DNA from 2 places in the Afipia sp. P52-10 genome. Region 1 is predicted to be linked to the other one. Evidence: riboswitches for the same ligand, from Rfam matches in the RefSeq annotation. Region 1 holds a riboswitch; the other holds the start of a gene.
What was found. Region 1 has a riboswitch for cobalamin ahead of X566_RS16420 (TonB-dependent siderophore receptor). Riboswitches for the same ligand answer to the same signal wherever they lie in the genome.

Region 1 (5,376 bases):
TCGATGGCGTCCGGTGCCCGCTCGACGTGCTGCGCTGTGATACGCGCCGTGATCTTGTTCGGCAGAGCGTAGAGCAAGCCGACGCTGGCGCTGGCCGGTTGATAGACGCGCGACACGTTGAAGGTCGTGGGATCGTCCGGCGGTGGCAGCAGCGAGGCCGGGAAGATCGCGCCGGTGCCCTCAACGCTGATGTGATCCAACCGGCCTGAGGCCTGCAGCTTCAGCTTTTCGGTCATCGCGATCTCTTCGAAGACGAACGCGGCGATGCTGCGGACCGACGCCGGGGCGAGCAATTCCTCGATGCCGCCGACGGAGAGCTTGCGGTTGCCCCATTGCGTGCCGAACACACCACGCATCTCGCCGAGAAAAGTGTTCATCGGTAGGTGCGATATCTCCATGCGGGATTCGAACTCGCGATTCTTGAACCGCGAACCGATCTCGTTGACGCCGTCGATGACGTTGACCTCGTTATGCTTGTAATCGGTCGCGCCGAACCAGTATTTGACGGTATCGAAGCCGTACTCCTCGATCCGGAATTCGCCACGGCTTGTCCACTTCGATTGCCAGAGATCGATGTGATTCTTGCTTGCTGCCGAGGCGATGCCGGGAATGTAGTAGGTCATCTGCGTGTGCTGATAGGCGATGCCGACGAAGCCGCGGTCGAAGATGTGCGAAGCGCCGAACGCATATCCGTCGGACCGGTAGCCTGAATTGAGTTGCCTGCCGCCGCCTGGTATCGCGTAATCGCCGGCCCGGCGGGCGAAGCCGTCGACATGGACGGCAAAGCCGTTGCCGCCTGCTTCGAGCAGTGCCGCGCTATCGCGTCCGTTGTTGACGCTGCTGAATCCGCCGCGTGAGGCGAAGCTTATGCCATTGGTCGGAATCTGGTCGGGAATCCGCGAGTTGGTGGCGCTCACCACGCCGCCAATCGCCTGCGAGCCGTAGCGCAATGTGCCGGGGCCGCGAATGACCTCGACCTGTCCCGCGAGCAGGGGATCGATGGTGACCGCATGGTCCTCGCCGAGATTGGCCATGTCCTGCGTGCTGATGCCGTTTTCCTGGGTGCGCACGCGAAAGCCGCCGAGACCGCGAATGACCGGACGGCTGGCCACCGGCGAGAACGAGGTCTGCGAAATGCCTGCCTGGGTGCCGAGAGTATCGCCGAGGGAAGCAGCACCATGGGCCAGGACCTCCGACTGACCCATGGTGCTGACCGACGTGAAATCCGGGTCGCCCGAAATGACTGGCGTTGCGGTTTCGACGACGATCTCAGGAAGAGTGTCTTGAGCGACGGCTGGCGCCGCTGCGCCTACAAGAAGGGCCACTGTGGAAAGTGCAGTGGTTGATCGCCAGCGTCTCATGATGCCCCCAGTTGCAACTCATTCGCATTTATTGCGTATCGCTCTTGCAAATGATTTGCAAGAGCGAGTTGCAGAACGGCAACGGCTGGTGCGCATGTTGGAGTTATCGGCCGAAGGGTCTGGGACGCCGCAGGGGCGGTTTTGCCAACAACCCAGAGGTTTTCTCTGGAGGGCTCTCGAGGACTAAAACCATTAAAAGCCTGGCCCCCCCATGGGAGCGAGAAACGAGGCAGGTTCCAGCCTTGACAGCAGACCTTCTTTTGATTGTTATGTTATAACATAACATCAACAAGAGCTCACCCGTGAATGCACGCCTGCGCGCGCTCAACAGACTGTTCGACAAACATGAGAAAACTACCCGTCACCGTGCTGTCCGGCTTCTTGGGATCTGGGAAGACGACGCTTCTGAATCACGTTCTGAACAACCGGAAAGGCCTGAAGGTCGCGGTTCTCGTCAACGACATGAGCGAGGTGAACATCGACGCCGACCTCGTCCGCGATGGTGGTGCGAACCTTTCCAGGACTGACGAGAAGCTTGTGGAGATGACCAATGGCTGCATCTGCTGTACCTTGCGCGAGGACCTGCTGAAGGAGGTGCGCGCGCTGGCGGAGGATGCGCGCTTCGACTATCTGCTGATCGAATCGACCGGCATCTCTGAGCCGTTGCCCGTCGCGGCGACCTTCGACTTTCGTGACGAAGCCGGACAGAGTCTCGCCGATGTCGCGCGCCTCGATACGATGGTGACAGTGGTCGATGCGGTGAACCTGTTGAAGGATTACGCCTCGACCGATTTCCTCAAGCAGCGCGGCGAAGCGCTGGGCGACGACGACCGGCGTACGCTCGTCGATCTCCTCGTCGAGCAGATCGAATTCGCCGATGTGGTGATCCTCAACAAGGTCGGCGATGCGACCCCTGCACAGCGCGATGCAGCGCGCAAGATCATTCGTGCGCTGAATCCGTCTGCCGACTTGATCGAAACCAGCTATTCGAAGGTGCCGCTCGAACGCGTGCTGGACACGGGTCGTTTCGATTTCGAGAAGGCGCAGGCGAATCCGCTTTGGTACAAGGAGCTCTATGGCTTCGCCGACCATGTTCCGGAGACCGAGGAGTACGGCATCCGGAATTTCGTCTACCGCGCGCAGCGTCCGTTCGAACCGGAGAAGCTGCATCGTTTTTTGCGTGAGAGTTGGGGCGGGGTGATCCGAGCCAAGGGCCATTTCTGGATTGCGACGCGTCCGGACTGGGTGGGCGAACTCAGCCAGGCCGGCGCGATCGTCAAGACTGAAGGAATGGGATTCTGGTGGGCGAACATTCCCGTGGAGCGCTGGCCCAGCGATCCATACTGGCGCCAGACGTTGAAGAAGAATTGGAACGCGCTTTACGGTGATCGCCGCCAGGAGATCGTCTTCATCGGCACGGATATGGATGAACAGGCCATCCGCGCGCGGCTCGATGCATGCCTCGTCGCGGGGGAGCCCGGGATGAACATCAAGGCGTGGTCGAAGCTCAGCGATCCGTTTCCGAAATGGCGCCGCGCTGACGAAGCGGCCTGATCGACGAACGTTGCGATGGCCCATGCGATCCGGCGGATCTCAGCGTGGGCCATTTGCGATGTCTCTAAATTATCACACACCGCCGCGCTGCGCTCGCACTGTCTCCGCGGGCGTTTGACAGGTTAAAGTCGATTACCTATAGTCCGTCGCGACGGTTCCCCTTGGGGATTAAACGGGAACGCAGAAGCCGAACGCTCCGACACTGAGCACACGGCGATGCTGCGGCTGCCCCCGCAACTGTGAGCGGTGAATCTATCGCCAAAAGGCCACTGGAAAGGACCTTTCCGGGAAGGCGGCGGTGGATACTGATCCGTGAGCCAGGAGACCTGCCGTCGGACGTGGTCACACGCGAGCATATCGATCGGGGTGCGTCGGTAGGTGCCGAATCCGCTGTCTGTCACAGTGGTGAAGGACTTCGTTCGCGGTGACGTGCCACACGCTGCCGCTGAGGTCCTTATTGTTATGTCTTTTCATCATCTGCCGAAGGCGCGACGACTTCTGTTGTCGGCGTCATGCTTTGCGCTTTTGACCGCCGGCGTTTCGCCGGTGTTTGCACAACAACCCGAGCCATCAAACGTGCTGCCGACGATCGTCGTCAGCCCGACCGGCTTGCCGACGCCGCAAGACCAGGTGGCAAGCTCCGTCACCGTTATCACCGCCGAGGAGATCGAGCGTGATCAGCGCAGGACCGTGCCGGATGTGCTCGCCACGGTGCCGGGACTCAACATCGTGCAGGCCGGTGGCGCTGGCAGTCAGACCTCAATTTTCATGCGCGGCACCAACTCCAATCATACCAAGGTGCTGATCGATGGCATCGACGTCAGTGATCCGAGCAATCCCAATCGCTCGTTCGACCTCGGCCAGCTGCTGACCACCGACATTGAGCGCATCGAGGTTCTGCGCGGACCTCAGAGCGGCCTCTATGGTGCGGATGCGATCGGCGGGGTGATCTCGATCACCACCAAGCGCGGCAAAGGTCCGGCGAAGGTGACCGGACTGCTGGAAGGAGGCTCGTTCGGCACGTTCAACCAGGCGGCGGGCCTCAGCGGTTCACAATCAAACTTTGACTATGCCTTCAATGTTTCGCATTTTCGGTCGACCAATATACCGGTGACGCCGCCGAACCTGCTACCGCCGGGGCGGCGCGCGATCGGCGACGCCTATGACAACGTGACCGCATCGACGAAGCTCGGTCTCGACATCAGCGACAGCTTCCGCCTCAACTATGTCGGCCGTTACACCGAAGGCGAGCTGAGATACACAGGCGACGAGTTCCTGCCGCCGACATATGCGGGCGTTCCGAGCGGAGTGCAGAGCAGCCGTCACGTCAAACAGTTCTTTACCCGTGGCGAGGCTGTGTGGACGGGATTCGACGGGCGGTTCACGAACTACTTCGGCGTGAACTACACCGACCACTGGAACGAGAACAAGCTCACTCCGACATCCATTCCGACGGTCGACACCGGCACGCGCACGAAAGTCGATTGGCGCGGTGTCGCCCTGCTGATGCCGGGGCAGACGCTGGTCACGGGTGCCGAGCATGAGATTGAAACGATGCATGCGTCGGCGGTGAAGGCCGACAATTCGAACACCGGCGTTTATGCCCAGTTGCAATCGCAATTTTCCGAGCGCTTCTTCGTGGTCAGCAATGTGCGGCACGATATCAACGAACGTTTCGGAGATGCGACCACATTTCGTGTTGCGCCGGCGGTGATCCTGCCGGTGACGGAAACCAAGCTGAAAGCGAGTTACGGTTCGGGCTTCAAGGCGCCGACCCTCAATCAGCTCTTTGTCGATTTTCTCCCGACCTTCGTGGCGAACCCGAACCTCCGGCCGGAGAAGAGTCTGGGTTATGACGTCGGATTCGAGCAGCCGGTGTTCAACAATCGTCTGCGCTTGGGCGCGACCTATTTTCACAACGACATCACGGATCTGATTTCCGGCACGGGGATCGTGACCACGGTGCCCTATGTGGTGCGTACCAACGTCAACGTCGGCAAGGCGGAGACGTCGGGTGTCGAGGCGTTCGTCACGATCAGACCGGCCGACCGGCTGTGGCTCCGAGCCGATTACACCTATACGAAGGCCATCGACGCGATGACCGATCTCGAACTGCTGCGGCGGCCGCGTCACAAGGCGAGCGTTACCGCGTCGTGGAATCCGATCGATCCGCTGACCGTCTCGGCGACGGTGTTGCATGTCGGTTCGTGGATCGACGGCAATCGCGACTTCTCGATTCCGCGGCTCACCGCGCCGGGCTTCACGATCGTCAACCTGGCGGGGGATTATCGACTCAACGAATATGCGAAAGTCTTCGCCCGCATCGACAACCTGTTTGACGAACGCTACGAAGATCCGACCGGATTCCTACGGCCCGGCTTTGCAGTCTATGGCGGCGTTCGCTTGACGAATTGAGCCCGTGACACGCATGCAATTTCTTGGCGCCATCGATGCACCGGGC
Region 2 (5,376 bases), on a different contig from region 1:
GCCAAACCATCGTTGCCGACGTGCATCGTCAGGTCGTCGATGTCCATCACTGGATGACGGCCTCGCAGTTTCTCGACCTGTTCGCGATCTCGCGGATGGCGCCGGGGCCGGGGTCGCTGCTGGTGACGCTGATCGGCTGGCAAGTCTCGGGATTGGCAGGTGCGATCGTCGCCACCTTCGCGATCTTCACTCCGACCGCGATCATGACATTCTGTATCGCCCGGATCTGGCAGCGCACGCGCGGCGCCAGGTGGCAGGTCATCGTGGAGGCCGGTTTGCGGCCGATCGCGGTCGGCACGATTCTCGCGTCCGTGTACGTGCTGTTGCAAGCGCTCGATGGCGGGTGGCTTGCGAAGGCGATTGCGCTTGCGTCCACCGCCATCCTGCTGGCGACCCCGGTCAATCCGCTGCTCCTGCTCTTCGGCGGCGGCTTGACGTTTGTTGCAGTACAGACGCTCATGCCCATGGTCTGAGCTGAATAACGCAAGGACTGGAACGGATGGGTCTCTCGGCGTGTTGATTGCGGCTCGCGCGGCCGCCATGCGCTTGCCGCGACTGGCGGCCTTGTCATGATCGCGCTAGCTAGAATCACAGCCGCGCAGCGGCCTGCGGCTGGAACAGAGGAAGGAAGCCACACCATGGAGATCACGCGAAATGGTTCGCAGCCGTCGCGCAAGGGGCCGGCGGAATACTTCACCGGCACGGTGCGGATCGATCCGCTGTTCCAGGCTGCGGCTCCCGCGCGGGTCGGTGGTGCGAACGTAACGTTTGAGCCTGGCGCGCGCACTGCTTGGCACACCCATCCGCTCGGGCAGACCTTGATCGTCACAGCCGGTTGCGGCTGGGTCCAGCGTGAAGGCGGTCCAGTGGAAGAGGTCCGGCCAGGCGACGTGGTCTGGTTTCCGCCTGGCGAGAAACACTGGCACGGTGCGACGCCGACGACGGCGATGACGCATGTCGCCATTCATGAAACCCTCGACGGCAAGAACGTCGATTGGCTGGACAAGGTCAGCGACGAGCAATACCGGCGCTGATCGCGCTCATGCGCCGAGCCTCCAGCGGGGATGCCGAGGCATTCGTCGATCAGTTTGCGCACCCGCGCGTATATGATGACAGGCTGTTCGGATCGAGAGCCATCGCGGAGCCTTGATTGAGGCACTGTATAGTCCGCTCGCTGAACGAATCCAGGTTCGGTTGGGCGACGACATTTGGCGTCGGACTGACGATCTGCGTTTGCGGTGACGGCTGTGACAGCGGAGAGGGTTGGGGCAGCGGGATCGGCTGTACCACACCCGTTGACGATGATGTCTGGGCTATCGCAGGACCGCCCAAAAGCGCTGATATTGTCATGCCGGCAAACAATAGCCGTGGCATCGGGATTGGCGTGAGCATGGTGACCTCCGTCCGTTCGAAGAGAAGCCTTGATCGAGGCGCATTGAAGGTGGTCCTCTACTGTGTCGAAACGGCGAAGCCATCCGTGCCGCAAAGCCAACTTATCGTGAAGCGCGTTTGCCTGGTTGGACTCATCTATATTTGATGCTTGCCAATCGCTAGCGCGTTCGTCGCCGGTCTATGCTGAAGTGACGGGGTGCGGTGCCGCATGGGTGTCGTCCGCGTGGTGTGCTCGGTCCTGGAGCGGATAAGGATGACAATGTTGCGATCGATGTCTTTGGTTATCGTTCGGCGCAGCGCTTGTGTTCGCCGCCTTTGATCCGGCGCTGGCTCGCGGTGACCGCGATCATGGGATGGCGTCCTTGCATGCGACAGCCGGTCATGGCGCGCATGCAGGGCGGAGCGGCGGTCGCCACGGCAACGGCCCATACACGCAGCCGTCGTCCGAAGAATTCGACAGCCTACTTTCGAGCAAGCTCAAGAGCATCGGCCGCGGCTGCTGATAGTCGCAAGGGGCTATCCCGACTTTGTCCCACAGGCCGCTGGCCTGTCGATTGACAAGCCATGCAGCGGCTACGTACTGTGCAAACCGACGGTTCCCGCAAGGGATTAATCGGGAATGCGGTGCGGAGCTTGCCTCCAAAGCCGCGGCTGCCCCCGCAACTGTAAGCGGCGAGTGTCTTGCCTTGAATGCCACTGGATTTCATCCGGGAAGGCGGCAGGAGCGACGACCCGCGAGCCAGGAGACCTGCCGTCAGCCATGGTCGCGCGCGGGCGTATCGGTCGGGGTGAATCGATGCGGGCTTTCTCTCTTCGGCATTTGTGTATGCCTGGAAGACGGCCTCTCGCGGTGACGTGTCACGTTTGCCGCGGGTGGGCCTTGTCTCGTTTGTTTGCACGAACATGAATGGTTGTCCGTCTTGCGGTGTCCGCGTGTGGGTTGAGCCATGCGCGGAGAGGATCGCGGAACCTGTCTGACGTAAGGGCCGTCTGACGCAGGTTGTGCGCTTGGGGTTGGAAGATCAATGAGTTGTAAGAGACCTGTGGGTTTGCGGGGCGTTACTTCGCGCATGCTAACGTCGGCAGCGCTGGCGGCCATGCTCACGAGTCCAGTGCTGGCGCAGCGCGCGAGCGAACAGTTGCCGCCGCTGGTGGTTGATAGCGATGCGGTTCGTGACGACAGCAAGGGCTATGTCGTCCGCCGCACCGACACGGCAACCAAGACCGATACGCCGCTGTTGAAGCTGCCGCGGTCGGTCTCCACTGTGACCGCGAAAGAGGTTGAGGACCGCGGTGCGCAGACGGTGCAGGAGGCGTTGAATTACACTGCGGGCGTGAGCACCTATTTTCGCCAAGGCAATCTCACGCGCGAATACAATCGCGTGCGCGGGTTCGAGGCGTTTCAGTTTCTCGACGGGCTGAAGCTGCATGACAGCAGCTGGGGTTATGAGGTTTACGGCTTGGAGCGCGTCGATGTGCTGAAGGGACCGGCCTCCACCCTGTATGGCCAGGGCAGCCCCGGCGGCCTGATCAATCTCACCAGCAAGCGGCCGACCGATACACCGTTTCGCGAGTTCATGCTGCGCACCGGCAGCTACGGACGTCTCGAAGGTGGTTTCGACGTCGGCGGGCCGGTGAATGCAGATAAATCGGTGCTATATCGGCTGGTGGGGCTTGGCCGGTTCGGCGACGGTCAGATCGATTACACCCGCAACGAGCGGGTCTATTTTGCGCCATCGGTGACGGTGCGCAACGACCAGACCAGCCTCACCATTCTCGCGCACTACCAGTACGATCCGAAGCTGACGGTGCTGCAGCCCTTGCCGCGGGTCGGCACCATTCTGCCCGGTGCGAATGGTCAATACATTTCGCGCAAGTTGTTCCTGGGTGAACCGGCCTATCACAACACCTCGAAGGAAACGGCCCGGATCGGCTACGAGTTCAATCATCGCTTCAATGAGGTGTTCTCGTTCCAGCAGAATCTAGCCTATCAGAACATCGACATTCAGCTCAAGGAGGTGCAGAGCCGCGGCGCGCTGGTTGGCAACAGTGTGGTGAGGCAGATGACCTATCAGCCGTACCAGATCGATCTGTTCCAGGTCGATAACCGGCTGAAGGCGGACTTCAACACCGGGCCGTTCCGGCATCACATGCTGTTCGGCGTCGATTACTCGCTCTCGCCGAACGACCAGGGCACGGCGGTCAATCGTGCCTCGCAATATCTCCTGAACCTCTATGACCCCGTCTACGGTCAACCGCTCGCTGCCAATTCGCTCACCCAGAAGCGCTATCAGGTGCAGCGTCAGACTGGCATCTATGTGCAGGATCGAATCGAGGTCGGCGGCTTCACGGTGATCGGCGGCGTACGCGGGGACTGGGCCAGCCTCGACCAAAAGACGAAGGTGCTGAACACGGCCACCGGCCAGTTCAGTGAACCGGACTGGACGCCGAAACGCGACCGCGCCTCGACTGTTCATGGCGGTCTTATTTACGCGTTTCAGTCCGGAGTGGCCCCCTATGTGAGCTACTCGGAATCGTTTGCACCGGTCTCCGGTGCGGACGTCACGGGTAAGCCGTTCGATCCGAGCACCGGCGAGCAAATCGAGGCCGGTATCCGGTATCTGCCACCGCACTTGAACCTGCTCGTCAGCGGTGCGGTGTTCGATATCACCCAGCGCAATCTTTTGACCGTAGACCTGAAGAATCCCGGATTTGCCGTGCAGACCCAGGAAATCCGTGCGCGGGGGGCGGAGATCGAGTTCAAGACCACGAACCTGCATGGGTTCAATGTCGTCGCTGGTTACATTTACCTCGATCCGACCGTGACCAAGACCAACACCGCGGGTGGTGTCGGCAAGGATCCGGCAGGCATGGCGCGGCATCAGGCATCGCTGTGGGGCACGTACACGTTCGATGACGCCACCACGTTGAAGGGCCTGACTGTCGGCGGCGGCGTCCGTTATGTCGGTGCCTCGTTCGGCGATGCGCTGAATACGTTTGCGGTGCCGTCGTTTACGTTGTTCGATGCGACGCTTCGCTATCAGCTTGGCGTGCTCACGGCGTCGCTGGCTGGCTGGGATGTCTCGATCAACGCCAAGAACATTGCCGACAAGCGTTATGTCGGTGTGTGCGAGGATGCATTGAACTGCTACTACGGGGCAGGGCGCATCATCGAAGGCGCCGTGCGCGTGCGCTTCTGAGGCATCATGCGGGATGTATTCGGCGAGATAGAGGTCTTGACGAAGGGGGCTTATGCTCCCTTCGCTGGCTATCTCGCTGGTCCCGACGATGACCGTCCGTCAGTGCCTGCCACCGCGCTGCTGGATGCCGAAATGCAGGGGGCGATCCATGATCGTTTCGCCAAGCGGTTTGCCCGTTTCGATCGCCGGGCAACGTTGTCGATCTGGATGAAGTGGCACCTCAATGTGGTGCTGCCGCCGCTTCTGCTGGCGGACGTGCTGTTGGCGTGGCGCTTGCCGCTGGCGTTGGGTGAAGTCCGTTTCGTCATCGGCGACGACGTCAGAACCGTGGCGCTGAAGTGCGGAGGCGGCGGGTGCCCGTGCGTGACTGCCGATCCGTTCGCACGCTTCGAGCAGCTTGTGTTCGGACACTTCACGCCGTTCGTGGCGCTGCTGGCCGCACGCACGGGGCTGACGAAACGTGTGCTGTGGAGCAATGTCGGCAACACGTTCGAAGCGATGCTGCGGCGGATCGAGGAGGTTTCCGGCGGTTCGAAGCGACTTGTGGCAGCGGATCACCTGCTGGCGGCGCCTTGCTGGCCGGACGGCCGTCTCAACCCGATCTTCCGGGCCGTACATTACATTGACGAGGAGCGCAGCCACGAGCACCGGCGGCGCAAGGTCTGCTGCCTGCAATATCGCCTGCCGGATCGCCGCTTCTGCAAGGCTTGCCCGATCGAGGATGCGCGGGAGGCCGCTGTTGGCTGCTGACTCGGCACCTGCATATCGTGCCGTGCTTCCGCTG

Region 2: linked by a shared signal. The riboswitch ahead of X566_RS14115 (TonB-dependent siderophore receptor) and the one ahead of X566_RS16420 (TonB-dependent siderophore receptor) in region 1 are both predicted to bind cobalamin.

What each region holds. Positions count from the first base shown of each region.
Region 1 covers NZ_AZSJ01000004.1:341,064-346,439, reverse strand. The annotation lists gene X566_RS16430 (TonB-dependent receptor) at 1-1,325, opposite strand, end outside; gene zigA (zinc metallochaperone GTPase ZigA) at 1,707-2,915, shown strand; cobalamin riboswitch at 3,051-3,264, shown strand; gene X566_RS16420 (TonB-dependent siderophore receptor) at 3,492-5,330, shown strand.
Region 2 covers NZ_AZSJ01000003.1:2,730,811-2,736,186, forward strand. The annotation lists gene X566_RS14100 (chromate transporter) at 1-473, shown strand, start outside; gene X566_RS14105 (cupin domain-containing protein) at 639-1,034, shown strand; cobalamin riboswitch at 1,969-2,163, shown strand; gene X566_RS14115 (TonB-dependent siderophore receptor) at 2,490-4,592, shown strand; gene fhuF (siderophore-iron reductase FhuF) at 4,599-5,342, shown strand; gene X566_RS14125 (ABC transporter ATP-binding protein/permease) at 5,332-5,376, shown strand, end outside.